3 regions of the Shewanella sp. YLB-07 genome follow, and region 1 is predicted to be linked to each of the others. Evidence: predicted binding sites of a transcription regulator. Region 1 holds the regulator's gene; each other region holds the start of a gene.
The links. Region 1 encodes sigma-54, which starts transcription at its own class of promoters, with help from an activator protein. Its sites were predicted from a motif close to GTTGGCACGNNNNTNGNNT; they were not measured.
Positions count from the first base shown of each region.

Region 2: the regulator sigma-54 is predicted to act here: its motif matches at 5,162-5,180, upstream of FS373_RS27570 (YccF domain-containing protein).
Region 3: the regulator sigma-54 is predicted to act here: its motif matches at 7,093-7,111, upstream of flgF (flagellar basal-body rod protein FlgF).

Region 1 covers NZ_VOQB01000011.1:104,491-114,529, reverse strand. The annotation lists gene FS373_RS21770 (KpsF/GutQ family sugar-phosphate isomerase) at 1-809, shown strand, start outside; gene kdsC (3-deoxy-manno-octulosonate-8-phosphatase KdsC) at 810-1,367, shown strand; gene lptC (LPS export ABC transporter periplasmic protein LptC) at 1,364-1,921, shown strand; gene lptA (lipopolysaccharide transport periplasmic protein LptA) at 2,033-2,677, shown strand; gene lptB (LPS export ABC transporter ATP-binding protein) at 2,674-3,405, shown strand; gene FS373_RS21745 (RNA polymerase factor sigma-54) at 3,559-5,043, shown strand; gene hpf (ribosome hibernation promoting factor) at 5,258-5,545, shown strand; gene ptsN (PTS IIA-like nitrogen regulatory protein PtsN) at 5,548-5,991, shown strand; gene rapZ (RNase adapter RapZ) at 5,988-6,836, shown strand; gene FS373_RS21725 (HPr family phosphocarrier protein) at 6,829-7,104, shown strand; gene mgtE (magnesium transporter) at 7,204-8,565, shown strand; gene FS373_RS21715 (hypothetical protein) at 8,682-9,524, shown strand; gene FS373_RS21710 (OmpA family protein) at 9,605-10,039, opposite strand, start outside.
Region 2 covers NZ_VOQB01000018.1:53,341-63,379, reverse strand. The annotation lists gene FS373_RS27595 (hypothetical protein) at 1-379, shown strand, start outside; gene FS373_RS27590 (chemotaxis protein CheV) at 410-1,351, opposite strand; gene FS373_RS27585 (mechanosensitive ion channel family protein) at 1,509-3,122, opposite strand; gene FS373_RS27580 (hypothetical protein) at 3,611-3,784, shown strand; gene FS373_RS27575 (pyridoxal-phosphate dependent enzyme) at 4,094-5,014, opposite strand; gene FS373_RS27570 (YccF domain-containing protein) at 5,230-5,637, shown strand; gene FS373_RS27565 (substrate-binding periplasmic protein) at 5,695-6,372, opposite strand; gene FS373_RS27560 (PGPGW domain-containing protein) at 6,658-6,885, shown strand; gene FS373_RS27555 (cytochrome-c peroxidase) at 7,133-8,122, shown strand; gene FS373_RS27550 (DUF6508 domain-containing protein) at 8,273-8,629, opposite strand; gene FS373_RS27545 (LysR family transcriptional regulator) at 9,005-9,898, opposite strand.
Region 3 covers NZ_VOQB01000010.1:152,572-162,610, reverse strand. The annotation lists gene FS373_RS20765 (chemotaxis protein CheV) at 1-883, shown strand, start outside; gene FS373_RS20760 (CheR family methyltransferase) at 1,019-1,858, shown strand; gene flgB (flagellar basal body rod protein FlgB) at 2,181-2,579, shown strand; gene flgC (flagellar basal body rod protein FlgC) at 2,582-2,998, shown strand; gene flgD (flagellar hook assembly protein FlgD) at 3,012-3,827, shown strand; gene flgE (flagellar hook protein FlgE) at 4,038-5,402, shown strand; gene flgE (flagellar hook protein FlgE) at 5,615-6,976, shown strand; gene flgF (flagellar basal-body rod protein FlgF) at 7,161-7,904, shown strand; gene flgG (flagellar basal-body rod protein FlgG) at 7,915-8,703, shown strand; gene flgH (flagellar basal body L-ring protein FlgH) at 8,714-9,400, shown strand; gene FS373_RS20715 (flagellar basal body P-ring protein FlgI) at 9,441-10,039, shown strand, end outside.

The sequences.
Region 1 (10,039 bases):
GCCATATAGGCAATAAAATTTCAGCCACCTTTGCCAGCACAGGCACCCCCGCATTTTTTGTGCATCCAGGTGAAGCCAGTCATGGCGATCTCGGTGTGCTCAGTGAGAACGATATCATCTTAGCCATCTCCAATTCGGGAGAAGCCTCAGAAATCTTAACCTTGATGCCGGTCATTAAACGTATGGGCCTGCCTATTATAGCGGTAACGGGTAAGCCAAAATCCACCATGGCTAAACATGCTATCGTGCATCTGTGCATCGAAGTACCCGAAGAAGCTTGCCCCCTAGGGCTTGCTCCCACATCCAGCACCACGGCGACCTTAGTCATGGGCGATGCACTCGCCGTAGCACTGTTACAAGCGAGGGGGTTTACCAAAGATGATTTCGCCCTGTCACACCCAGGTGGTATGTTAGGCCGGAAATTACTGCTCAAAGTCAGTGATGTCATGCATAAAGGTCATGACCTGCCTCTGGTAAGGCAGAATATCTGCGTCACAGATGCCCTCTATGAAATATCGAACAAAGGCCTGGGCATGACGGCGGTTACCGATGATTCCAACAAGTTAGTGGGTATTTTTACCGACGGCGATCTACGCCGGGTCATAGATGCCCAAGTCAACCTGAGAGAAACATCAATCTCAGATGTGATGAGTAAAGGCTGCATCACCATCTCTGAAGGAATTTTGGCCGCCGAAGCACTAAAAGTGATGGACGAAAACGATATCAATGGTCTCATCATAGTAGATGATAACAACACCCCAATAGGTGCATTAAACATGCTCGACATGGTTAAGGCAGGAGTAATATAAATGAATGAATCCCATCAGAGTTTTTATGGTCCTGTAGCTGACAAGGTTTGGCAGAAGGCTAAGCAGATAAAACTACTCATCTGTGATGTAGATGGCGTGTTTTCCGACGGTCTGGTCTATATGAGTAATGCCGGTGAAGAACTAAAGACCTTCCACACCCGAGACGGATACGGAGTGAGATCTCTACTCACCAGTGATATCCCCGTGGCGATCATCACTGGACGTAAGTCTCAGATAGTTGAAGACCGTATGACAGCACTAGGCATCAAGCATATATACCAAGGTGTAGACAACAAATTAGAGCCATATCAAGCGCTACTCTCCTTGTATGATGTGACCCCTGAGCAGGTGGCTTATATAGGCGATGATATGGTTGACCTGCCAGTCATGAAACAGGTTGGGCTTTCAGTCTGTGTCGCCGATGGTCACCCCTATGTAAAACAAGCTGCCGACTTCGTCACTAGCATCCAAGGCGGACATGGTGCCTTACGAGAGTTAACGGATCTCATACTTCTCAGCCAAAAGAAATTCGATACCGCACACGGTATGAGTATATGAATAGAGTGACTCTGGCCATCATAGCTTTCTTCGGCACGGCCTTGCTGCTTTATTGGCAGGTGCAATCCAAGAAAAGCGATGAAGAGGTGGCTATCGATGTCAGTTTAAGACCAGATTATATTGCCGATAACCTACGTAGTGTCGATTATAATGACAAGGGGTTAGTCAACAGCCGAGTCACAGCTACCCATATGGAGCACTTTGATGAGGCCAATATGACCTATTTCACTCAGCCCATATACCTAATCTATCCCGACGGAGGCCAAGCTAAATGGCGCCTTCAATCGACGATGGGGACACTCAATAAGAAATCAGGCAAAGTCGTTCTCGAGAACAATGTTATTATCGATTCCATAAGCCCTGAAGAACCGATTCAAACCATGAAAACCAGTTACTTGGAATTAGATCTCAATACCATGGTCATGACCTCAGATCGTGAGGTTTACATCACAGGTACTGATTTTATTATCCAAGGTGTGGGTTTGTTCGGTGATCTTAACGCCCAAAAAGTACAATTATTGAGTAAGGTTAAAGGGATATATGAGGTCAATTAGCTTGGCTTTGTGCTAGCCCAAAGCCATATTTTAGAAAAACAGACTCAGACCAACAATACCTATGATCCATATGTGTTGTGAACAAGACAAGTACGCCATTTGAAGGACGATATGAACAAACATAACTTAATCATCGCTGCTCTACTGTGTATCACAAGTTTTAGTGGCATGACAAAGCAAGATGATCTCATGCAAGAAGTTAAGATCTCGGCAGCGAGTCAGGAAGCCGATATCAAGAATAATCAGATGATCTTTCATGGTCCAGTGGAAGTGACTCAGGGATCGATCAAAATTTTAGCCGACGAACTCAGAGCCTCCTCTAAAGAAGATGGCGGCGGAAAAACACTTGTCGCCATCGGAAATCCCGCGACATACTCCCAGATAATGGAAGATGGACGCCCGGCTTCTGCCAGTGCCAAAGAAATTAGGTATGAGCTATCGAGCAGAACCTTAACCTTGGTAGGTAATGCCACGCTGGAGCAAGATGGTAGCCGAGTAACAGGTAATATGATTCGCTACAACATAGCTAAGCAACAGTTGATAGCAGAAAGCAAAGGCAATGATAGGGTTATCACCATTATTCAGCCAGAAAGCTATCAGGATACCAGTCAAGATAAGGCCAAAGAACAAGAGCCAGCTACGGAGCCGCTGCCGACTCAATTACCAGAAGTCGAGCCAGCTGAAACGAACAATCAAACCAGCAAGCAAGACATTATACCTACTCAGTTACCAGTCATAGGGCAGGAGAAACAATGAGCCAGATGACGCTAAAGGCAGTCAACCTTGCCAAGAGTTATAAGAATAGAGCCGTAGTTCAAGATGTCAGTATCACAGTCAAAACCGGACAGATAGTCGGTCTGTTAGGCCCTAATGGCGCGGGAAAAACCACCACTTTCTACATGATCGTAGGCTTAGTACAGAGTGATAAAGGTAGGATCTTAATCGATGATGATGATCTGACCTTAGATCCTATGCACTTGAGGGCAAGAAAAGGCATAGGTTACCTGCCTCAAGAGGCGAGCATCTTTAGGAAGTTATCGGTTAGGGATAACATAATGGCGGTACTACAGACACGTTCAGATATAGATAACAACACCCGGGAAGAACAACTCGAGAGCCTTCTGGAAGAGTTTCATATTACCCATATTCGTGACAGCCAAGGCATGGCACTCTCGGGCGGTGAACGCAGACGCGTCGAGATAGCCAGAGCCTTGGCAGCTAACCCTAAGTTTATTCTCCTCGATGAGCCCTTTGCAGGGGTGGATCCTATTTCGGTTATCGACATTAAAAAAATCATCGAGCAGCTTAAGAGTCGCGGCTTAGGTGTACTGATCACTGACCATAATGTGCGTGAAACTTTAGACGTATGTGAGCGAGCTTACATAGTCAGTCACGGAAATTTAATCGCTGAAGGTACACCCGCCGAGATCTTGGACAATAAGCAAGTACGAGCTGTGTACTTAGGTGAACAATTCAAGCTATAGTTAATCAAGAGACTCATTCTTAACGCGCATTAAGGGATGAGTATTTATCGACACTCGGCTTACTCAGCCTAAGGTCCAGGGGCTCAGAGAAACCCCAAACAAGTCAAAGCAGGCTTTCTCATTTTATAATTACAATGAAGGGAATAGCGGTAAATGAAAGCGTCACTCCAGCTTAAAATGGGTCAGCAGTTAACCATGACACCACAACTGCAGCAGGCTATACGTCTATTGCAACTATCGTCGCTGGAACTGCAACAAGAAATCCAACAAGCGTTAGACTCCAACCCCCTTCTCGAACTAGATGAAGAACAGGTTGACCCCCCAGTCAATGGTGAAGATAAGACCATAGACGCAGAAGACTTTAACGCCACGGGTGATGGCGAAGGTGATGGTCCAATCGACAGCTCTGCGGTTGAAACCTCAGAGGCAATAACCCAAGATTCCATGCCAGAAGAGCTCCCCATGGACACCACTTGGGATGAAGTCTATACCGCGTCTCCGAACTCGAGTTCTGGTGCCATGCGCGACGATGATATGCCCTTCCAAGGCGAGACCAGCGAAGGTTTGTATGAGCATCTCGAATGGCAGAAGAACCTGACACCGTTTTCTGATAATGATCTCGCCATAGCGACCGCCATCATAGATGCCATTGATGAGAGGGGCTATCTCACCCAAAGTGTTGAAGATATTCTCGAGGCCATGGGTGATCCAGAAATTGAACAGGATGAAGTTGAAGCCGTCCTCAAACGTATCCAACACTTCGATCCTATCGGCATAGCAGCCAGGGACCTCAGCGAATGTCTCTTGATTCAACTGGCACAATACGCAGATACAACCCCCCACATAGATAATGCCAGGCTCCTTATCAAAGATCATCTGGATCTGATCGCAGGACGTGATTTCCGCCAGTTAATGCGTAAGACTAAGCTTAAGGAAGATGATCTCAGAGTCGCCATTGAGTTAATCCAAACGCTTAATCCCCGCCCAGGACTCGCCATTACTCCAGGTAAAGATGAGTATGTCATCCCAGATGTCACTGTGACCAAGAAGAAAGGTCGTTGGATGGTTGAGTTAAATCCAGACAATATGCCGAAGATCAACGTCAACCAACATTATGCATCCATGGTGAAAAGTACCAAGAATCAATCAGATAGTCAGTTTATTCGTGGTCACCTGCAAGAGGCTAAGTGGTTTATCAAGAGCTTAGAGAGCCGCAACGAGACCTTACTGAAAGTCTCAAACTGCATAGTTAAATTCCAACAGGGCTTCTTCGAATTCGGTGAAGAAGCCATGAAACCTATGGTATTGAACGACATAGCCGAAGCCGTAGAGATGCACGAATCCACCATATCCCGTGTCACCACACAAAAATATATGCATACCCCGAGGGGCATATTTGAGCTGAAATACTTTTTCTCCAGCCATGTGGGGACCGATGATGGCGGCGAGTGTTCATCTACCGCCATTCGTGCTTTCATAAAGAAGCTGGTTGCAGCCGAAAATCAACAGAAACCACTCAGCGACAGTAAGATGGCTTTGCTATTAGCAGAGCAGGGAATTCAGGTCGCGAGGCGCACCATAGCTAAGTATCGTGAAGCCATGTTGATTCCACCATCGAATCAACGTAAGAGTTTATAAAGAAGGAAGTAAGGTCGTCACCTAAATAGAAAAATCTACTTAGCCACGACCTGATTAGCGCTCATGTTGAGCGCTAATCACCAGAAGCAGCCTGTAGTCGATAACCCTTAGGCTCAACTCCTGGTATAACAGGGAATTATGTTGTGAGTTAAATCCCGAAAGATTTTTCTACAACCTACCTAAGAGTTAAATTGGACACTGGAGGAGTATTTCTATGCAAATAAACCTAACTGGACACCATATAGAGATCACTACATCGCTAAGGCAATATGTCGAAGAAAAGTTCACTAAGCTTGAACGACATTTCGATCAGATCAATAATGTACACGTTATTTTAAATGTTCAGAAAATGCAGCAAAAAGCCGAAGCTAAACTCCACCTTGCCGGTGGTGAGGTTTTTGCTATGTCAGAGAACGCTGACATGTACGCCGCTATCGACTCCCTGATTGATAAGCTCGACCGTCAGGTTATTAAACACAAAGAGAAGCTAACAAAGCATTAATAATGGAATTAAGCACCATCCTGCAGCCGGAATGTACAACTTGCGCCACTCCGGGCAGTAAGAAAAAGGTACTGGAACTCATCAGCGATCTTGCCGCTGTCCAGTACCCAACCCTATCTTCACAAGAGATTTTTGAAAGTCTCTTGGCGAGGGAAAAAATGGGAAGCACAGGTATAGGTAATGGTATTGCGATTCCTCATGGTAGGTTGAGCAATATAAGTCAACCGGTTGCTGTATTAATCAAGTGCGAAGAGCCTATCTCCTTCGACGCCATTGATAAGCAACCTGTAGATATACTATTTGCACTTTTAGTCCCTGCGGATCAATGTGAGCAGCACTTGAGTACTCTGTCATCCATGGCTGAGAAACTCAATAACAAGCATATTGTGAAACAGTTACGAAAAACTCAAGATGAGTCAGAACTCTATCAGGTGATAACACAATGAAACTGGTGATGGTGTCCGGTCGTTCCGGTTCGGGAAAATCTGTCGTACTCAGGGTCTTAGAAGATCTTGGCTACTACTGTGTCGATAACCTTCCTCTGCCACTAATGGATACCTTGCTCGAACAACTCAAAGGCAGTACAGAACTCGTAGCCATTAGTGTCGACGTGCGTAATATATCAGAGCAAGACAAAGAGCTAGAGAAGCAGTTTGCTAACCTCCCCGAAGGCACAGAATTACTCAGTTTCTTCTTGAACTCGAGCGATGAGGTACTGCTGAAACGTTACAGTGAAACCCGAAGATTACACCCACTATCCCGCACTAAGACGTCTCTTAAAGAGGCGATAGAGCATGAAAGAGAACTGCTCGAACCCGTGTCTAAGATGGTCGATCATTACATAGACACATCAAACCTCAATATCTACGACCTGAGTGACAAGATCCGTGAAATTCTCCTAGGCAGTATCGATAAAGAGTTGGTCATTAACTTCGAATCTTTTGGCTTCAAATACGGGATGCCAGCCGAGGCAGACTTCATGTTTGACGTTCGTTTCTTGCCAAACCCCCATTGGGAACCGGAGCTAAGACCCATGACAGGGCTAGATGAGCCGGTTCAACTTTTTTTGAGCCAACAACCCACAGTCAATAAATTTATCTGGCAAATAGAAAACTTACTGGCAACCTGGTTACCTCATCTTGAAAGAAATAACCGTAGCTACCTTACCATCGCCATAGGTTGTACTGGCGGACAACATAGATCTGTTTATGTCACAGAGCAATTAGCTAAGCTATTTAGTAACAGTAAGCATAAGATTCAGGCGCGTCATCGCGAATTGAGTAATGACTAAATTAGAACGCCAGGTCACCATATGTAATAAACTCGGCCTCCATGCCCGAGCCGCAACTAAACTCGCCATCCTGGCGTCCGAGTTTGACGCCGAGATAACCATAGTGCAGGGAAAGAAGGAGGCCTCTGCTGCCAGTGTGTTAGGCTTATTGATGCTAGAAACTGGCATGGGAAAAACCATCACACTGCTCGGTGAAGGTCAGGATGCCGATGCTGCGCTAGATGCAATATGTGCACTTGTCGATGCAAAATTCGATGAAGCAAGTTAACCCTAACCTTTTACTCTCACTATATTCGCCCTTTCTTTTACAAATTAGCTAACCCTAATCTAAAGCAAACTATCAAACACAACCAAAGGAGGGTCCACTATGCCGAAAGAAGTGCTAGACAGTGAAACAACCGATCAACGTCTAAATCAGCTTACCCAAGCCCTTGGTAATGGTATGTTTGTTCATGTCAGAAACATGCTCCATGATATGGCAGCATCGGATGTGGCCTTTATTTTAGAATCATCTCCGCCAAGAACGCGTCAGGTCTTATGGCAACTTATCGATCTGGATCATACCGGGGAGATCTTAGACGAGTTAGGGGAGGAACTAAAAGATAGCCTCATCAAACAGATGACACCAGAGCGAGTCGCGAAAGCCGCGGAAGGCATGGATACCGACGATCTTGCCTATATCCTGCGTAGTTTGCCCGACAGTGTCTTCAATAAAGTACTCCAGTCCATGAGCAGCCAAGATAGGACGAGAGTCGAGCAGGCGCTATCTTACCCGGACGACACCGCTGGCAGTATCATGAATACCGATACCGTCACCCTACGTCCCGACGTCAACATAGATGTGATACTGCGTTACCTTAGAATTCGTGGAAAGCTACCGGAAGCGACTGACACCCTCTATGTCGTCGATAAACGTGATAATTTACTCGGCGGTGTGCGGATTTCAGATCTGCTCACCTGCAACCCGGACGCATCAGTCAGAGACATTATGGCCTCGGATCTAGAAGGTATTCCTGTTGGCATGAATGACAGCGAAGTCGCACAACTATTTGAACGACACGATTGGATCTCGGCACCTGTTATCGGCGAAGATAATCAGCTGCTTGGCAGGATCACCATAGATGATGTCGTCGATATCATCAGGGAAGATGCCGAGCACTCCATGATGGGCATGGCGGGTATGGATGAAGATAGCGATACCTTTGGCCCGGTCTTAAAGAGTACTTTACAGCGCTCTCTATGGCTGACCATCAACCTATTTGCCGCGCTCTTGGCAGCGTCTGTCAGTAATATGTTTGAAGGCACGCTGGAGCAATTTGCCACCATAGCGATTCTTATGACCATAGTGCCGAGCATGGGAGGCGTCGCCGGTAATCAGACCTTAGCCCTGGTGATTCGAGGAATTGCACTGGGCCAGATAGGACAGAGTAACTCTCGTTGGCTGATAGGCAAGGAGTTGGCCATCGGTTTCCTCAATGGCTTGTTATGGTCAGTATTGGTATTCGCAGCCGTGTGGCTCTGGAAAGGTGATATAGCCTTAGGTGCACTCATAGGCGGAGCCATGCTAATCAATATGACAGTGGCAGGGTTTGCCGGTGCAAGTATTCCATTACTACTTAAAAAAATGAACATCGACCCGGCCCTCGCCGGTGGCATGGTGTTAACCACAGTCACTGATGTGATTGGTTTGTTCGCCTTCCTCGGACTGGCCACCTTCTTCCTGCTGTGATCTAATAAAAACCGGTAACAAGTATTAGCCCCTAAAAGGGGCTTAAGCAAGGCCTCCAGTCCAGCAGTCTTGCCTTTTAACGCTATACTTGTAAAAAGCACTCTGCGGGCCCTTGTTTGAAACCTTTTAACCCACTCATACTTATCCCAATAATCCTGTGTATCATATTGAGCATAGGCATTAGTGAGATCTACCTACATAGACTCGCTCAGCTTAACCAATGTAAAGAGATCAGTTTAGAACTCTCCATAAAAAAGCTCAGCCTTCGCCGTCATGAGAAAGATTTCTTTTTTAGGAAGCAGGATAAATACTTAAAGAAGTGGCAACAAACACTCAAGGAGCTAAAGAGAGAGTTTGCTCTCTCAAATACGTGTTTCTCGATATGGGACATACAGACAGATCTCATTACACAGATGAAGCTTAATTTAAAAAGTTATGAAGCAAATTTCATCGTACTCACTTCCGAACTAGACAAGTCAGACAAACAATCTTTGAGTATGTTGAATAGTTTGATGGCCCTACAAGAAAGATTAGAGAAACTCGCCAAGATTGAGGATAATAATGTTTATGCTCAGACATTAGCGATACGCCAACACTTGTTCGAATATATCACCTCGAAACAAGCCATATCACTGCAACTCTTGGGTAATAATGTCATGGCAATCAGTCAATGGCAAGATGTGTCCAAAAAGCTCAAACTAGAGCTTGAGGGATACCTGAAAAAGGTCAATACACTGAAGCAGTTTATTGAAAGCCATCAGTATTCCCATGAAGCCGGGACCATGGGACAGATGCGCTCTGATATACATAAAATAGAAGAGATTCTTCCAAAACTAACCCAAGCGATAGATGTAAAAATCAGTAACCACCATACCATCAGGTGGGTTATTTACCTTGTTATTCTGTTATTGATATATGTGACTTACCGTATTATTAATCGAATGCAGATTAATAGATGAACCTAGTGTCCAACATTGGCACTCAAGAAGAGAAAAGGCTTCCCAAGGGAAGCCTTTTTAGAAACTGTAATAAACAAGAATTAACTTTGAGGCAATGGACTCAAGATAATCTCCACACGGCGGTTCTGCGCCCTGCCTTCTGCGGAAGAATTACTCGCAATAGGTCTAGCTTCACCTATGCCTTCAGACTTTACTCTGGCATATTCCACTTTCTGAGCCACAAGATAATTACCCACTTCAATGGCGCGAATTTTCGATAAACGCAGGTTGTATGACTCAGAACCTGAACTGTCCGTATAACCCAATATATTGAGTTGAGTTTGATCATACTCTTTAGCCACTAAGGCCACGCTATTAAGCACCTTTTTAGCTCCAGAATTGAGATGAACCTCATCGACTCCGAAGGTGACTTCATTCGGCATATTCAGCACAATATTGTCACCGGAGCGAGTCACACTCACTCCTGTTGACTTAAGTTGCTTCCTCAATTCGGCTTCTTGGGTATCCATGTAATA
Region 2 (10,039 bases), on a different contig from region 1:
TTCCTGTAAAGTGTTTGAGGGCTTCAAGAAAAGCGCCTGGATGATGTACCTAATTGCCAGAGACAGAGTCAATGCCACTGGTTGGCCTCTGAGTTTAGATGGCGTCGACATAGATGATAGCGATTTTGTCGTGGGGTTTGAATTTGACGGGGTGAAATATAGCTCATTGTCGAAAGCTGTGTCTCATTACAGTCAAACCTTGGGCTTAGATAGACTTTTTTTCGAAGCTATTTTATCCCAGGTTGGACGCCAAAGATTTAGTTATGCCGTCAGAATAGCCCGTATCAACATAGCCTCCCCAAAAAGGGTGAAACAAGAGGTGGTAAAAGACATAGCCATTGAGCAAGGCACGCCTTTAGCCGAAAAAACTTGGTTCTAAGCCCACTAGTTACCCTATCTAACTATCTAACTATCTAACTATCTCTCTTAGCCTTTGCTGCACTACATCGACTAATAAGTCCGGCTGAAACTTAGAGATGAAACGATCACAGCCTACCTTCTCCACCATGGCCTTATTAAAGTTACCACTTAATGAGGTGTTCAATGTGATATAGAGGTCATTCATGCGCTTATCGCTGCGGATTTCGCGGGTTAACTTATAACCATCCATCTCGGGCATTTCAGCGTCGGTGATCAACATTAAGATCTCATCCTGCACAGACTTACCTTCATCACACCAACGCTGTAGCGTCCTTAGAGCCTGTAAACCGTCTGAGACTTCGAGGATCTCTATGCCTAATGGCTCGAGTGTCTCCTTTATCTGTCTTCGCGCCGTCGAGGAGTCATCGGCGATTAAAATCTTACGGCCCTGCATCTCGCCAACCAAGTCCTCATCGAGTACCCCTTCAGACAAGGTGATGTCATAATGAATGATCTCCGCCAACACCTTTTCCACGTCGATAATAGAAACGATTTGACTAACACCATCAATTTCGATGCGAGTGATCGCCGTTAAATAATTATGCCTGCCAGCCGTTTTGGGGGGAGGTAAGATATCTCCCCAGGTCATATTGACAATATGCTCGACTTTACCCACCTTAAAACCCTGAACACTGCGATTATACTCAGTGATGATCATGTTGGCATCATGCTCGCCTGTGATAGGTTTATAGCCGATGGCGCTACGAAGATCGATAACCGGGATGGAGGTTCCACGAATATTAGCCACACCGCTGATATGTGGATGGCTACCAGGAACGGCACTCAATTGAGGCAATTTAACCACCTCTTTTACTTTAAATACATTGATTGCAAAAAGCTGAGTGGCATTGATTCGAAACAGTAAGAGTTCAAGCCGGTTTTCTCCTACAAGCTTGGTTCGTTGGTCAACCGAGTCGAGTACTTTTGCCATTATGTTGCTCTCAAAATAAAAGGTCTAAAAATAAGGGGACAAACATAAAGGCTATCCCGATAAAGCTCTTAGTGATTATAGACTTTATCACTAGCATTGAGCTGATAGAAATCAAGTTAATCTCAAAATGATAACTAATGTTCAAGATTTTAAATGCCTATATTCTTGCCGCTATGGGTGCCACTGGAATGATACGAGAACCATGACTCACTACAATATCCATGATGCCAAGATGTAGCGCTTCGGCCACCAACTGATAAGTCGGAAAACTAGTAGTTCCAACATAAGCGAATACGTTAACCTGCAAGCCGTGCAAGCCAAATCCTTGAAAAGTGACCCGTAGAGGGCTCTCATCCACCTCTTTATGCTGCTCAAGCATTGCCGTTATATCGGCAATAATGCCCTTCAATTGCTCGGAAGAGGTCTCATAATCGAGCCTGATATCGGCCTTGAAACGGATTTTCTCACGCTCTGAGATATTCTCTATCTCCATCTCAGCTAATTTTGCATTGGGCACATGGATCAAGGTTCTGTCTAAGGTTCTTATTTGAGTACACCTTAAACCAATCTGCTCGACTGTCCCCCTAATAGCACCAAACTGACAAAGCTGACCCACCTTAATCGGAGCCGCTGAATATAAGGTAATAGTACCGATAAAGTTTTCTATCGATTGTTTAGAAGCCAAGGCTATGGCAACTCCACCTATTCCCATCCCCGCCAAAATAGCACTGGCACTGAATCCCAGATGTTCCAGCCATACAAGGCCAGCAAGGGCAACAAAAATAACCCGAACAAAATTAGTCAAGGGTCCTAACAGAGAAGCCCCCTGTTGGTTGTTTTGTGCAAGCCAACGCCGTTTAAGACCCGCTTGAAAAATACCTAAAGAAGACCAGACCAACCATACGACAGCGATAAACAACAAAAAACCTGTGTTAACCATCTCCAATGCCATGGCCGAAATGCTACTGTGAGCCATCCAGGCTCTGTCTAATACCACGGCGATAAAGAAACGTAATGGCCCGGCAACGATATAGCCCAACTCCTCTTTAAGCGCATAATTACTTTTCAAAATGATGAATTTAATGACCCAGGTTATTGGGATCACAACTAAAAAAGCGGCAGCCAGATACACTACGAGTAAAGTTAACTCCCAAAGATTCACTTTGAACAAACGACCTTCAGGTATGTTGTCAACAAACCACTCCACCACAGGCCCGTAGCCTAGCTGATCATAGAGCGTTGGGATTTTGGCTACGGTAGCATTAGATATCTTCCAAATCGATCCCTGTTTACCTGGAACACGCTGCAGTAGTAATGAAACTTCACTGCTTTCCAGCTTTATTCGCCCAAAAGCATCCCTATAGGCCGGCAACATATCGTTATCTTTGCCCCGGGGAGAGTCATTGATCTGATCCAGATCAACCCAGATATTTCTGTCGATAATCGCTTGAAGTTTTGAGGCGTATTCTGCTCCCTTACCTTTAGCCATCCCATCTGGAAGATAACGCAGGTCTAAGTATTTAGCCGCCAAGACATAATCTTGTTCATAGGCCGCTTGGGTAAACCCTTCCAGTGTCCCCCTGGGAGTATCGCGTTTGAATTCATCCTTATACTCATACTTTTGATGCACAGAGAGTTCAGTCGTGACTGATTGCTCATTTGACGCACCTTTGAGCACTCCCACCATGTTCGGCACGACTGCGGCACTGGCATGTGAGAATAAAAGGAGTGAACACCAGAAAAGAGGGAGAAACCAATGATTCAAACGCATACTTATCGACCGCCAATTAACAAAACACCCACAAATTCTATCATTTATTACCATAAACGACAGTTTTACAGCTTAATTATATTGGCAACGAAAAAGCGCATAATAATGCTACAAGGGTATTGACAAGCCCATTCTCGTCGATATAATAACCACTAGTTTTGAGACACCTTTATTTAATTTTCTTTGTTAGTCCGACTCCATATCGTCACTGCCTCGCAAAAATATTATAACTCCGGTTCAACTACTCAACTTTAGTCATCTAGCTGTCATACATCTGTGTTTAACTCGAATCCAATCGGTTTAGTGGTTATCTCACAAATTACAAATATTAACATTTATTGATAACTAGTTTACTTGATTAAACCGTCGAAGATGGGTAGCCTCAAAACGAACTTAATGCTCATCTTTTGCTAATAGCTAAGGATTTTATTATTAAATACAAACTGCTATTGATTAATACTAGCAGTAACACATAAGGAGTATGACCTATGTCGTACAATGTAAATGGTCACCAGATCACAGTTAATTTTCCAGTAGATTCTATTTCAGTAAATAAATCTTCTATCGCTTTCACCGATAGCCAAGGAAAAAACCGACAGACTTTCTCAAAGCGCACCGAAGCGTTGAAATTTATGAACTGGCTATTATCTGGCAGTAAATAAGTTTAAGTTAGTTCTTGTCAAACCTCTCACTAGGCTGCTAGTTAGAGTTAGTTAACACAATCAACAGATGCTAATCGATACACTCCTCTCACTGGTATCGAATGTTTCCCCGCTAATAGACAGGAAACAGATAGGACCGGCACCATAAGTCGGCTATTAAGCAATAAAGCAACTCCTACCTTTGGTTCAGGCTGTATCACTTTCACAGATACTTAGCCTGACCAAACGGTAAATACTCCCCAGAACGCATCTCATACATCCAAACGTCACTCTTGGTTCGAACAAATACTACCGATTAACATCATAATTTCAATCACCGTACTTCCTCATGTATCTCGGCAGCATGGTTTCATTACCCAATAATCCCCCTTGGTGAAGATACAAGATAGGCACATCTTCTGAGCTCGTGTTTAGATAGTATTCCAGTGCCAGCCAGCCCAGAGGGTCATAAAGTAACTCGAAAGCGATGCCACTGAGTGAGAGCGTTTTCCACATCTCATAAAACTCAGGATACAATTTCCCGAAATGATACTTTTTTGCCAGAGTCACAATCTCGGGGTGATGTTTTGGATTGTCAGACAGCTCGGTAAATTGCTGAGTTAAGTAAGCACTCCCCCCAACCGCGGCGCAGGTAAGCACGCGAATGTTTATCCCCTGTTCAACAAAATACTTATTAACATACAGAGCGGTAGTACCTGTACCGGACGGCAAAAAAACGACAAGATTATGTAATTCATTCTCATCAGCCCACTGCACGATCTCTTCAGCCAGTTTAGACACTCCAAACTCGGCATACTCGCAGCGACCTCCTTCAGGAACAAAAACAGCATTTTCCTCAAGCGGCAGTACAACCTCTTGTATATAAGTGTGAGTGTCCCGACCACCTCTGTCATCCAGAGTATCGAGTGATATGATATGGGCGCCATTAGCTAATGCCGCACCATAGTTACCACTTGGCTTGAGTTTGATGTGAGAGGCAATGTGATCCACATAGAAATCTAAACTCCACCCCTTAATTTTTGCTAGCGCCGACATAGAATAGAGGGAATTAGCCTGGGGGGAGCCATAGCCGATGAGCTTAATCACTCCTGGAAAATCATGCTCGATGAAATAGGCAAATTTTCGTGCCTTGTTACCCGAGAATTCAGGGTGGAGCAGATCATCTCTCTTGACAAAAATGTCTCTGTTAAACATCTCTATGGTATCGACTGGGGTGCGGCTTAACTTCATTTCAAGGCATTATAGCTGGGATAGACAAGGAGTGATTTTACCACTGGGTACGCCTTACAATCGACTAAAAGTACTAAAAGCTGATAAATCTCACTAGTACCCTTCCCAATAAGAACAATAAGCAATTGAAACTAAACAATTTAAATACTTGGCACGTCTTCTGCTTAATAAGATTAAGAATGAAAATAAGAAACGATGTTTCACTGGAGGCCTAAATGGCAGTATTACGGTTAGTTTTTAACATAGCTTGGTTTGTCCTTGGCGGCTTCATCATGGGATTAGCATGGTGGCTAGCTGGCCTACTTTGCTTTATCAGTATCATAGGTATCCCATTCGGACGCGCCTGTTTTGTCATAGGTGAAATGACATTTTGGCCCTTCGGTCAAGAACAGATGAATAGAAAACATCTAACGGGACAAGAAGATTTGGGTACTGGCGCTTTTGGCACAGTAGGGAATATTATCTGGTTTCTGTTATTTGGGATCTGGCTCGCAATCGGACATATCACACATGCCTTGGCTTGTTTTGTAACCATTATAGGCATACCTTTTGGTATTCAACATCTCAAACTTGCCATGTTAAGCCTAACGCCAATCGGCCAAACTGTGGTGGCGAAAGCCTAAAATAACGGCTAACGGTGGCCTAATCAAACCTATGGGCCACCGCTAGCAGTTTTCCAATTATTTATCAGACGCCGTAACAGAAGCCATATAATCATCCAAAATAGATTTAGCATCTATTCTAGTGAGTCCATGATTAACAATACTCCGCCACTTATGGCCATCAGGACTGTTTTTAAAGGCAACGTATAATTGTTTTTCTTCGAGCAACTTTTGATTCATCTGTAACTTATCGGCTAATGGCTTCAAGTCATCTCTTGTCAATATAAACCTAAGTACATGTACATCGATCACGGCGCCATCCACACGACCAGTCGCCACCTTCTTGATATTATGTTCATCAGAGCTGACAACTTCAACAGGCTGAGTCCCCTGCTTAATCATGATATCGAGATCGGCAGTATTCACATAGTCTCTAACTACGCCTAATGTATAATCATTCAGATCGATAAGTTTTGGCCAACGGATAGGATTAATTTGTCTCTCTACAAGACCCAATGGGCTTACGCCGAGAGATTCAGAAAAAATAAAGGCCTGTGTCGGATACGAGTATTCGGGTAGATATCCCAGATACATAGAATCATCCCGGCTAGCCAATCTCACCGCCCGGCTCCAGGGATAAAAGTCGACCGAGAGCTCATGACCCATGGCATTGAGAGCGGCGCGGGTGATAGCAATCAATGCGCCTTGATCCACCAGTTTTTTTCCGGAATAAGGTGGCCAGTGTAACGAAGTCAACTTGAGGGTATCCGATTTAGCAGGCCCTATTAGCAATAGGGCTAAAACTAGTACAAGCCTAAGTCCGCACTTCCCTGATGAAGTACTGAACCCAGTAAACGCAAAAATAATTCTTATTCGGTTAATGGAAATATCCTACTTGGCATCGATTTTACATAAGTATAGACAGTTTATACTTAACGGTTATCCGCATAGTAATTAACCTTTGTTACAATTGTCGACTGGCATAAGAGGCCTTTATAATGAGACATTGTCTAAAATAGACATGATTAGACAGGAGCAGGTATGATTCGTAAGGCGCTTATCTCCATTATCGGTGGATTACTGACACTCGCCGGAATCGCTCTGTTGGCCCTGCCCGGACCAGCTTGGCTTCTATTGCCAATAGGGCTTGCCATATTAAGTCTTGAATACTCTTGGGCAAAGATCTGGCTTCGTAAGAGCCAGCGCCAGTTTTATGCTTCCGCCGCTTGGCTAGATAGAAAAATTCTATTGTGGAAAATGAACCGCTAATAGCCGTGCTTAACCTCCCAAAGCCTCAGAGACAAGACCCTCTAGATCACAAACATGTTCAGATAGTGATCTGCATGTCTCTTCCTGCCTTAATCCCCACATAGAGTCTGAGATCTGCTTCACGATTACTTAATCCAAACATACGATAGCCCCTATCTAAACAAAGCGTTACCACCTTTAATTGTGAAGGAATAAGATAGCCTTATAAAATACCCACACAAAAAACAAGTATTAAATGAGGTCTAGTATGAAGCGACTTACTTCAGTTTCTCTCGCCATTCTCGCGGCTATCAGCACTGCCGCCATGGCTCAGGAACCTATCGAGATAATTGAACCGGCAAAAATCACTGCACCAGAAAAGGTCGAATTAGGTAAGATGCTCTTTTTCGAACCAAGGCTCTCAAAATCGGGCTTCATTTCATGTAACTCATGCCACAACCTGTCATTAGGTGGCGTCGATGCACTGCCCACATCCATAGGTCACAACTGGCAACAAGGCCCCATAAATTCCCCAACCGTGCTCAACGCCGAATACGGTTTAGCCCAATTCTGGGATGGACGAGCCAAAGATCTGCAAGAGCAAGCAGGTGGCCCTATCGCTAACCCCGGTGAGATGGGCTATACCCATGAGCTCGCAGTATCAACGGTGAAGTCTATGCCAGCATATCAGCTAAGATTTGAGGCGATATATGGTAAAGACGCTGTCAGTATTGACAACATTACCGATGCAATTGCTGAATTTGAAAAGACCTTAGTGACGCCAAATAGCCCATTCGATCTATATCTTAAAGGCGATATGTCAGCAATCAGTGCAGAAGCGAAATCTGGTTATCAACTGTTTAAAGATAAAGGCTGTACTAGTTGTCACAACGGACCAGCTGTTGGTGGCACCATGTATATGAAGATGGGGCTAGTCAAACCTTTCCATACTACAAATCCCGCTGAAGGGCGTATTGCAGTAACCGGCAAAGAAGCCGATAAATTCGTATTTAAGGTACCAACACTCAGAAATATCGAGTTGACCTATCCCTACTTCCACGACGGTGCGACTTGGACACTGGAAGAAGCGGTGAATACCATGGCAGAGATCCAATTAGGACAGGAGTTAACTGAGGTAGAAACCAAAGAGATGGTGACTTTCCTTAAGTCTCTAACCGGTGAGCAGCCGCAGATAGTGTTACCTATCCTACCGCCATCGAATGCTAACACACCAAGACCAGTGCCATTTGGTGACTAGACCAATCTGTATAAGCTATAGATACGCAAACGCCAGCTAAATGCTGGCGTTTTTATGTCTGGCTTCTCTTAAATAGAGAGTATGTACTCTTTACTATAAGGAGGTCATGGATAGATAAAACCTAGCCTATAACCTAACTCTTTTAGCCTTCTAGCAAGCAAGTTTCATTGAAAAATTATTATAGCGTTCAAGGATTGCAATCAAGACACCTTGACGCCTCATATTATCTATCACACCCGGACTAAAGCGTTCGAGACGCGTCATGGCGGTTAGCAATAGTTGGCAATCATGCAGGCTGGCATCGGCAATGTACTCAGGCCTGTCAACTAAATGGCTATTTTGATACCAATCATCCCATTTAAAATCGTTCAGTAGCAAATGGCTCTTGGCCAAGTCTTCGGTAAACTCATGCAGCTTACAAACCGAAATGGGTTTGTCTCCGCAGGCTAATATATTCACATACTTAGCATAAAGGTTCGATGTATGATTCGATACTAATGGCTTCATCTTATACCTCCTATCAACGAGAATGGCCTGTATAAATACTCAATACACATGCTCGTTGAACACTTTTACTCAGCTTTCAACATTCAAGGTTCTTATATAACCTTCTACAACTAAAATATCTGCATATGTCGTACCACTGACCATATGTCGCCAATATACTCGATGGGAACTGAACCTAGGCTTAACGGTACGGTATATTATAAATATCGGCCGTTAAGCCTATTTGCTTTAACCTTAGTGCTACTAAGCCGCTTGCATAACGCCGCTACTGGATGTGCTATAACTGAGTAAAATTTCAATTGAAACTAGACAGATAAAATACTCGATATCATCACAGACTAATCTGCTAGAGAGCAGAGAGTCGCTCCCACCAGTCTAGAGCTCTGCACGATCGAACTCTTCCATAATAAGCTCAGTAAACAGACGCCCCGCCTTACCCAATGGCCGCTCCATGGTCGACACTAGTTTAGGAGTGAAACTGTGGCGGCTGCCGCCACTAAAATCCACCTCAATCAGCTCCCCACGTTTGAGCTCATCATGGATGAGGAAGTCTGGCATCCAGCCAAAACCCAACCCCATCTCCAATGCATTCTTCTTCATGATGAAACCAGACAGATAAAACACCTTATCCCCACCGAATTGAAGCTCATCTTGATAGCTTATTTCGGGGGATGAATCTTCGATGGTGAGCTCAACATGCCTTTGCAGCTCAAATAACGAGATATTCTCTTCCACAGCCAACGGATGGCTTGCCGCCACGACGAGTATGCTGGTAATATCCGGCAGAGACTGAGGTCGATAATTGGGACCGGTACGATAGTCTTTCACTAACATCAGATCGGCATTATCCCGCTCAAACCTGTCTTGTACTCCACCGAGAAACTCCATATTCAATTGAATTTTTGTCGGGATCTGGTGGGCAGCCATACGTTTCAATGCCTTCATGATTGGCTCCATCGGCAAGGCTCCGTCGATAACTAGTTCCAATTTAGGCTCCCACCCCTCACTGAATCTGCTCGCTAAATGTTCAATGTTTGCAAGGTACTGCAACAGTCTCTGGCCTTCGGCGAGTATAACTTTACCTTCCGGCGTTAATTCGGCTCGGTACTGATCCCGACAAAAAAGATTTACACCTAAGTGTTGCTCTAGCTTCTTAATCTGATAACTCACCGCAGACTGAGCCTTATGCAAACGCTCTGCAGCCTTAGCAAAGCTGCCTTCTTCGACCAAAACCTCAAGTACTTTAAATGCATCAACATCTATACGCATACACGCCTCATTAGTGTAAACCTAAACATACCATCTACTTTATAGATTAACTCACGCCAATTATTATTCTTTTTTTTGTTCATCTGAGCAACTAAATTGATATTAAGATCACAATTTAGGTGAAACTGGCGTCTGCCTCAA
Region 3 (10,039 bases), on a different contig from region 1:
GTTAGTCGGTCAGAACCGTTTAGAGTTATTGTTATTTAAACTCAATGGTCGTCAAAGGTACGGTATTAATGTTTTTAAAGTCAAAGAGGTACTGCAATGTCCTCCTCTTACCAGCCTTCCTAAGTTAAACCCTTATGTGAAAGGGGTCGCCCATATTCGTGGTCAAACGATTTCGGTAATCGATTTGAGTGCTGCTACAGGGGGGCGTCCAGTCGATAGTATCGATAACTGTTTTATCATCATCTCTGAGTACAACAGGAGTGTTCAAGGTTTCTTGGTATGCTCGGTTGAGCGGATTATCAATATGAACTGGGAAGCCATCTTACCCCCGCCAAAGGGAGCTGGTAAGTTCTCATATCTCACGGCTGTGACTGAGATTGAAGGCGAGCTTGTAGAAATACTCGATGTGGAGAAGATTCTTGATGAGATCTCGCCGGTTAAAACTGAGATAAGTCAAGAAGTCGATGAGCAGTTGACCTTAGATAGGGAAAAACATTTCCATATTATGGTCATAGATGATTCGGCTGTAGCCCGTAAACAGATCATTAGGGCATTAGTATCATTAGGTTTGCAGATAGATACTGCCAAAGATGGCAGAGAAGCGCTGGAGAAGTTGAAAGCTATTGGCGCTGAAATGGACGATGTATCGACCGAGATCCCGCTTATTATCTCAGACATTGAAATGCCTGAGATGGATGGCTATACCTTAACTGCAGAGATTAGAGACAACCCTAAGTTGAAAAATATTAAAGTAGTGCTGCATACATCTTTAAGTGGGGTATTTAACCAAGCTATGGTTGAGAAAGTAGGAGCAAATGATTTTATTGCTAAATTTAATCCAGATGAACTTGCAGCAGCAGTAAATAAGCATTTGAGTCTATAATGATTATTAGTAGAGCGCAGTAAGTTACATTAAGCTTGTTTCTTGTGGCTCTCTCGTGTATAAAACTGCGCTCGAATTGATCTCGTTATGCTGAGTTTAGTTAAGTCGTTATAGCTGTTTTTTTGATACTAGGATATCAAGGTGCCGAATAAATCACTCGCTGAAACCGAATATACACAATTTAGACTTTTTCTGGAGCAACACAGCGGTATAGTGCTGGGCGATAATAAGCAGTATCTTGTGCGTAGTAGGTTGGCGCCTTTGATGGGCAAGTATAATCTGCCGTCGCTTTCTGAAGTTGTTAGGCACTCGATGAAACCCACTGAGCGTCAACTCAGGGCTGCTGTGATCGATGCCATGACGACCAACGAAACCTTGTGGTTCAGAGACCGTTATCCTTTCGAGCTACTATCGAGTGTACTCTTACCTGAATACGCCAAACTGGGTCGGCCTCTTAAAATTTGGTCGGCTGCTTGTTCGTCGGGGCAAGAACCTTACTCATTAGCTATGACTATCTTAGAGTATCAACAGAAGAGGCCTGGTACTTTACCTGGCAGTGCATCAATCCTAGCCTCAGACTTGTCCCCCTCTATGCTAGAGAAGTGTAAAAATGGCGAATACGATAATTTAGCCTTAGGCCGTGGCTTGTCAGATCAGAGAAAGCGTCAGTTTTTTGATTCTACGAGTTCCGGGACTATGGTTATTAAAGATAACGTGAAGAGATTCATTAACTTCAGAGCTCATAATTTGCTTGAAAGTTATACCTTACTTGGTAAATTTGACATTATCTTCTGCCGTAACGTGCTGATTTACTTCGCGCCGGAGGCAAAGGCAAAAATATTGCGGCAATTTGCTGCCGCTTTGAACCCCAAAGGGATACTTTTTCTTGGCGCTTCCGAGTCCATCGCCGGCTTAACCGAAGAATTTGATATGGTCAGATGTAACCCTGGCATCTATTATCAGAAGAAAACTTAATAGCGGACTGGACTCAGTGCCGCTAGATGGGCTGACCAGTTCTGTTCGTCATCCATTCCTCTCTCATTAGTTTGCGGCAGCTCTACGAAGACGCCATCTATCTGGCTCGCAGGGCGTTCACAGGCTCATTTCGAGCAATATTCATATCAAATTCGAGCTATCCAACTTCAAATGGCCAGCTAAGTTTTAACTTGTCAGTTTTCGGGCGTCCTTGTCGCTAGTTTGTGAGCGTCAAGCTGCCAAGTACCCATGCTGGGTACTCCTCCTTTTTTATGGCACAACTATTGCTTTATCTATGACATCGAGTTCAGGAGGCAATTTTATGGCGATTAATTTTGATAATGCATTGGGTGTGCATCAATACACACTAGGGATCAGAGCCCAGCGTGCTGAAGTTATCGCGTCTAATATTGCCAATGCCGATACTCCCCATTATAAAGCTCGTGATGTCAATTTTGATAAGGCATTACAAGCCGCAACGAGTAGGCAAGGTGGCTTGGCTATGAGCCGTAGCGATAGTCGACACTTTGATCTCGCAGCGTTATCACAACAAAATTATGGATATAGAGTGCCAAATCAGCCTGATACCGGTGATGGCAATACGGTTGATATGCAAAAAGAGCAGTCAGAATTTATGCAGAATGCACTCGAATATCAGATGTCACTCGGCTTTCTCGATGGTAAGTTTTCTGGTCTGAAGAAAGCATTAAGAGGAGATTAATCATGAGTCTATTTAATATCTTTAATGTTGCAGGCTCTGGGATGTCGGCTCAATCAATAAGATTGAATACTACAGCCAGTAATATTGCTAATGCTGATTCTGTTTCAAGTAGTGTCGATAAGACCTACCGTGCTCGTCACCCCATTTTTGAAGCCGAAATGGCCAAAGCCAGCCATCAACAGCAATCATCACCTTCAGTAGTAGTGAAGGGCATCGTAGAAAGTGATGCGCCCTTGTTAAAAGAGTATTCCCCAAATCATCCAATGGCTGATGGGGATGGTTTCATCTACAAACCTAACGTCAATGTGATGGAGGAGATGGCTAACATGATTTCGGCATCCAGATCATACCAAATGAATGTTCAGGTGGCAGAAGCGGCAAAGTCTATGCTTCAGCAAACCCTAAGAATTGGCAAATAATAGGAGGTAAAAAGTGAGCCTCATTAACCCACTTAATAATGCTCAACCCCTCGGTGGACAGTCACAAACGTCGACTCAGTCAGTTGCGCCGTCGAAACAAGCTACATCCGGTACTGTGCAGTCGGCCGCAACTCAGTCTACTGATCAGACATCAACGGGAAATCCGTTTCTTGATGCAATTCGTCTACCTGATGAGAAATCAATACCAGAGGCAAATAATCAAGAGCTGACCCAAGAGGATTTTTTCTCTCTCTTGAGTCAACAGTTGTCGATGCAAGATCCATTTAAACCTGTCGATAACGACCAGATGATTGCGCAAATGGCGGCATTTTCTACCGTAGATGGCATTAGTAATCTCAATGATGAGATTGTCAATCTTAATGCCGTAATGACCTCTAGTCAGGCACTGCAAGCTTCAGGACTGGTGGGACAGAAAGTACTGATCCCATCGGATACCGGTCATCTCTCGGAGGAAGACCCAGTGCTGAAGGGGGTCGTGAGTACGCCAGAGGCTATCGATACCATAGTAGTCCGTATCGAAGATGAGAAAGGGCAACTGGTCACTACTTTTGAAATTGATGGTAGTCAAGGCGGTAATGTTGATGTGTCCTGGGATGGATTGGATAAGAATGGCGAGGCGATGCCAAGCGGCACTTATTCGATTAAAGCCAGCGGTAGAGTCGATGGTCAGAGTGAAGAACTTGCAGTCTCTACCTATGCTCATGTTACTAGTGTCTCACTAGGTACAGCGTCTACGGGGTCAATCTTGAACTTACGTGGTATCGGTGGCATTAAACTCGGTGACGTCTTGGCGGTTTCTGAGGTGTGATATTGCTTTCTTGGCGTGCAGTAATGAATTGAATGTCAGTGGTTGGTGCTATTGGCTGAAATAAAGAATTTGAATTGAATGTCGATGGTTAATTCCATCAGCTGAAAAAATGGATTTTAACTGGGTGAATATGTTCTTGCCTGCAGTTATGAATTGAATGTCAGTGGTTGGTGCTATTGGCTGAAATAATGAATTGAATCGAGGTGAATTATGTCGTTTAACATTGCATTGAGTGGCATCGCAGCTGCGCAGAAAGATCTAAATACCACGGCAAATAATATTGCCAACGTTAATAGCATAGGTTTTAAAGAATCCCGTGCTGAGTTCGCCGATGTGTACGCAAATTCCATCTTTGCTAACGGTAAAACGGCGGTCGGTGGGGGGGTAACCACTAGTCAGGTCGCTCAGCAGTTTCATCAAGGTAGCTTACAGTTTACTAATAATGCCCTGGATTTGGCGATCAATGGTGGCGGATTCTTTGTGACTTCGTCAGAGCTCGAAGCTCAAGATCACTCTTTCACCCGAGCGGGCGCATTTAAAGTCAATTCCGCAGACTACCTGGTTGACTCACAAGGCAATTTTCTGCAGACATTTCCTGTCGATAAGGATGGAAACTCGACATCAGTTAGTTTAACCACGACTAAGCCCGTTAGGATCCCTGATACGGCGGGTAGTCCCAAGAAGACGGAAAATATCGGTATTCAGATGAACTTAAATGCCGCTGATTCTACGTTAGATCCCGCCTCGTTTGATCCTAACGATCGTGATACCTATAACAACTCCACCGCTGTGACCATGTATGACTCCTTGGGCGAGCCACATATCTTGACGACCTATTTCGTGCGTCCACCGAATGCGGCTTATACCGGTGAGAGCAACTGGGTTGCCTTCTATGCCGTGGATGGCCAACAAGTTGACCTGGCAGGCGCAGCAGGAACATATAATCAAGATACCACAGGCGATGGTGTGGCAAATGTTATAGGTACAGCTGCTGTTACAGCTGGCGGCTGGAAAGGTGCGGTGATCAAGTTCAACGATACCGGTGCTCATACCACTACCAGTCCAGATCCTATTACCACTGTGCAATTAGGAGTCGGTGGTGCCGGTGTGCTGGGCCCTGGTACCGATGGCACGCAAACTCTGACGATAGATTTTAATAATCCGACTCAATATGCCTCGACGTTCGAGGTGACAGAATTAAACCAGGATGGCACCACTGTGGGTCGTCTAACCAATGTTGAAGTCGGCGCCGATGGTTTGATTAATGCCAGTTACAGTAATGGCACAACAGTCGCTCTGGCTCGGGTGGCATTGGCGCGTTTTGCCAATGAGCAAGGCCTGACTCAAGTGGGGAACACTTCCTGGAAGGCTAGCCAAAGTTCGGGCCTGGCACTGGCTGGTGAGGCAAATAGCGGTACTTTTGGCAGCATTCGTTCGTCTGCGTTAGAACAGTCGAATGTAGATTTAACCACAGAGCTGGTGGATCTAATTTCTGCTCAACGAAATTTCCAGGCGAACTCGAGAACACTGGAAGTCAATAATACTCTGCAACAGACCATATTGCAGATCCGATAATCAGCTTCTTATTTTCCTATATGCACAAAGGTATTGCCGCTCGGCAATACCTTTGTGCAATGTGGCTACCAGTAATCTGGTTAAATCAGGAAAGACATTAACGTAAAAATTTGAATACCGATGGGAGATACTCTCATTGCCTGTTGTTATGAATTGAATTTTGGTGGTATTTAACATTCCACCTGCTGTAATCGATTGAATATAGGTAAATCATGTCATTTAATATCGCGTTGAGTGGAATTGCTGCTGCTCAAAAAGATCTAAACACCACTGCGAACAACATAGCTAACGTTAACAGTATAGGCTTTAAAGAGTCTCGTGCTGAGTTTGCCGATGTGTACGCAAATTCCATTTTCTCTAATAGTAAGACTGCCGTTGGAGGAGGAGTTACAACCAGCCAAGTTGCTCAGCAATTTCACCAAGGGAGCATGCAGTTTACTAATAATGCTTTGGATATGGCCATTAATGGCGGTGGTTTCTTTGTCACTTCTTCGGATCTTAATGGCAAGGAGCAATCCTTTACTCGTGCAGGTGCGTTTAAAGTGGATTCGAGTAACTATTTAGTTGATTCACAAGGAAACTATTTGCAAACTTTTCCTGTGGATAAGGATGGCAACTCGACATCTGTCAGCCTTACTACGACTAAGCCAGTAACGATTCCTGATACCGCAGGCAGCCCGCAGAAGACAGAGAACATTGGCATACAGATGAACTTAAATGCCGCTGACTCTACATTAGATCCCGCCTCGTTCGATCCCAACGATCGAGATACCTATAATAATTCGACTGCTGTGACCATGTATGACTCCTTGGGTGAGCCGCATATCATGACGACCTATTTCGTGCGTCCACCGAATGCGGCTTATACCGGTGAGAGTAACTGGGTCGCTTTCTATGCGGTGGATGGTAAACAAGTTGATCTGGCAGGCGCAGCTGGCACCTATCAAACGGATACCAATGGAGATGGTGCCCCAAATGGAACCGGTACCGCTGTGACTGCCGGCGGCTGGAAAGGTGCGGTGATCAAGTTTAATGATATAGGGGCTCATACGACTACCGACCCAGCCACTATTACCACTGTGCAGTTAGGAGTCGGTGGTGCTGGTGTGCTGGGTCCTGGTACCGATGGCACGCAAACTCTGACGATAGATTTCAATAATCCGACTCAATATGCCTCGACATTCGAGGTGACCGAATTAAATCAGGATGGCACTACCGTGGGTCGTCTAACCAATGTTGAAGTCGGCGCCGATGGTTTGATCAACGCCAGTTACAGTAATGGCACAACAGTCGCTTTGGCTCGGGTGGCATTGGCGCGTTTTGCCAATGAGCAAGGCTTGACTCAAGTGGGGAACACTTCCTGGAAGGCTAGCCAAAATTCGGGCCAGGCACTCGCAGGTGAAGCCAATAGTGGTACCTTCGGCAGCATTCGTTCATCTGCGTTAGAGCAGTCGAATGTAGATTTGACCACAGAGCTGGTGGATCTCATCTCTGCTCAACGTAACTTCCAGGCGAACTCGAGAACACTGGAAGTCAATAATACTCTGCAACAGACCATATTACAGATCCGATAATGTGCTCGGTATTGTGTCATTGATACAAAAAGGCATTGCCGCCCGGCAATGCCTTTCCGCCTTATAGCCTATCTTTTTGACGCCTCTTTACTCCAGCGCCAATTATTTGTGTTTATTCTGGCATGATGTTTGCTTCTGTTTTCTTACTCAGAAGTATTAAACAAATGATTGACGGAGGAACCCAGTGGATAAATTACTCTATGTCGCCATGAGTGGCGCAAAACAGAATATGAATTCGCTGGCTGTACGCGCAAATAACTTAGCCAATGCCAATACCGATGGTTTCAAAGCGGATATGGAGCAAGCTCGTTCGATGCAAGCATTCGGTGAAGGGTTGCCGACACGCGTATTTGCCATGACAGAGAGCCCATCGGCTGATTTTACTGCGGGTCCTATCAAGACTACTGGAAGAGATCTCGATATTGCCGTCAAAGGTGATGGTTGGATTGCGGTGCAGAGCGCCGATGGCGGAGAGGCATACACTCGCTCCGGCAGTTTAAGTTTTGACACTACCGGTCTACTGCGTAACGACCGCGGAAATCCCATCATGGGTGATGCTGGTCCTATCGTGTTACCTCTGCCTATCGAGAAGATAGAAATTGCTCAAGATGGCATTATCTCAGTCAGACCCTTAGGTTCTACGGCGGAAGTCATCGAAGAAGTCGGTCGCATCAAGTTAGTTAATCCTGGTAATCAGAATTTGATGCGCGGGGAAGACGGTCTGTTCAGATTGATATCTGGCGACAATGCCCCTGCGGATCCTTTTATTACATTAGAGAGTGGGGCAGTGGAAGGCAGTAATGTTAACGCCGTCTCTGAGATGGTGGCTCTGATTGATATACAACGTCAATTTGAGATGCAGGTCAAGATGATGAAAACAGCAGAAGAGATGGACCAAGCCTCCTCTTCATTAATGCGTATTAGCTAGGAGTAATATTATGCATCCCGCGTTATGGATTAGTAAGACAGGCTTAGATGCTCAGCAAACCGATATTGCAGTGATCTCTAACAACGTGGCCAACGCGAGTACGATTGGCTATAAGAAGAGTCGTGCGGTGTTTGAAGATCTCCTTTATCAAACCGTTAACCAAGCTGGCGGCATCAGCGCGTCAAATACCAAGTTACCCAACGGTTTAAATATCGGTGCTGGTACTAAGGTTGTCGCGACTCAAAAGGTATTCACCCAAGGCAACATGCTGACAACTGATAACTCCCTGGATTTGATGGTTGAAGGCCCAGGATTTTTCGAGATACAACTTCCCGATGGCACCGCGGCTTATACCCGCAATGGCCAATTTACGCTAGATGATACCGGGCAAATTGTCACTCCTGGTTCGGGTTATGTAGTTCAGCCAGCAATAACTATCCCGGATAATGCGACAAGTATAACCGTGTCTGCCGAAGGCGAAGTATCAGTTAAAACGCCTGGAACGATAGAAAACCAAGTGGTGGGCCAACTGAGCATGTCTGATTTTATCAATCCGAGCGGGTTAGACCCCATGGGACAGAATTTATACCTGGAGACCGGTGCCAGTGGCACACCCATTCAGGGGACGGCTTCACTCGATGGAATGGGGGCTATTCGACAAGGTGCACTGGAAACGTCGAACGTTAACGTGACGGAAGAGCTGGTTAATCTTATCGAAAGCCAACGTATCTATGAGATGAACTCGAAAGTTATTTCGGCTGTCGATCAGATGCTGTCTTATGTTAATCAGAATCTGTAGAGGCAAGGTTATGACCAAGCAAGGCTCATTATTAGCGTTATTACTTGGTTTCTTGTTGAGCGCTTGTAGTTCAACGAGCGGTCAGAAACCGATCCCAGACGATCCCTATTACGCTCCCGTATATCCTGAAGCGCCACCGACTAAAATCGCCGCTACAGGCTCCATGTATCAGGATAGTCAGGCATCTAGTCTATATTCTGATATTAAGGCACTTAAAGTCGGCGACATCATCACAGTTATTTTGATGGAGGAGACGCAAGCGACAAAAAGTGCCAGCAATGAGATCAAGAAGGGGACGGATTTAACACTCGATCCCATCTATGCCGGTGGCGGTAATATCACCATAGGCGGACAACCCTTGGATCTGAGATACAAGGACAGCATGAATACCAAGCGTGAATCCGATGCCGATCAGAGTAATAGTTTGAGTGGCAGCATTTCGGCCAATGTGATGCAGGTTCTCAACAATGGTAACTTAGTTATTCGCGGAGAAAAGTGGATAAGTATCAACAATGGTGATGAATTTGTGCGCATAACCGGAGTGGTGCGCTCACAAGATATACGTCCTGATAACACTATTGATTCACCAAGAGTAGCCAATGCACGTATTCAATACAGTGGTACAGGTACTTTTGCGGATGTGCAGAAGGTTGGTTGGCTCAGTTCATTCTTTATGGGGAGTTGGTGGCCTTTCTAAGGCTGCTATTGAACCTAGTCGTGATTAAGGAATTAACGCTATGAAATATAAATTTATCACTCTTTTATTGCTGATTTTTGTGGCTGCTCCAAGCCAGGCACAACGGATAAAAGACATTGCAAACGTTCAAGGTGTGCGCCATAACCAACTCATAGGCTATGGTATGGTTGTCGGCCTGCCTGGCACGGGTGAGAAGACGCGTTATACCGAGCAGACGTTTAAGACTATGCTGAAAAACTTTGGCATCAATTTGCCCGATAATTTTCGGCCCAAGATTAAGAATATCGCCGTTGTCGCGGTTCATGCGGATATGCCGCCCTTTATCAAACCCGGACAAACTATGGATGTCACTGTGTCGAGTCTGGGCGAAGCCAAGAGTCTGCGCGGCGGAACCTTAATCCAGACCTTCCTCAAGGGGGTCGATGGTCATGTCTATGCCATTGCACAGGGGAGTATGGTGGTCAGTGGTTTCAGCGCAGAAGGTCTAGATGGCTCAAAAGTCATTCAAAATACGCCTACCGTTGGCCGAATTCCTAACGGCGCCATTGTCGAGCGTACTGTTGCTACGCCTTTTTCAACTGGCGACTACCTCACATTTAACCTACGTCGCGCCGATTTCTCGACGGCTAAACGATTAGC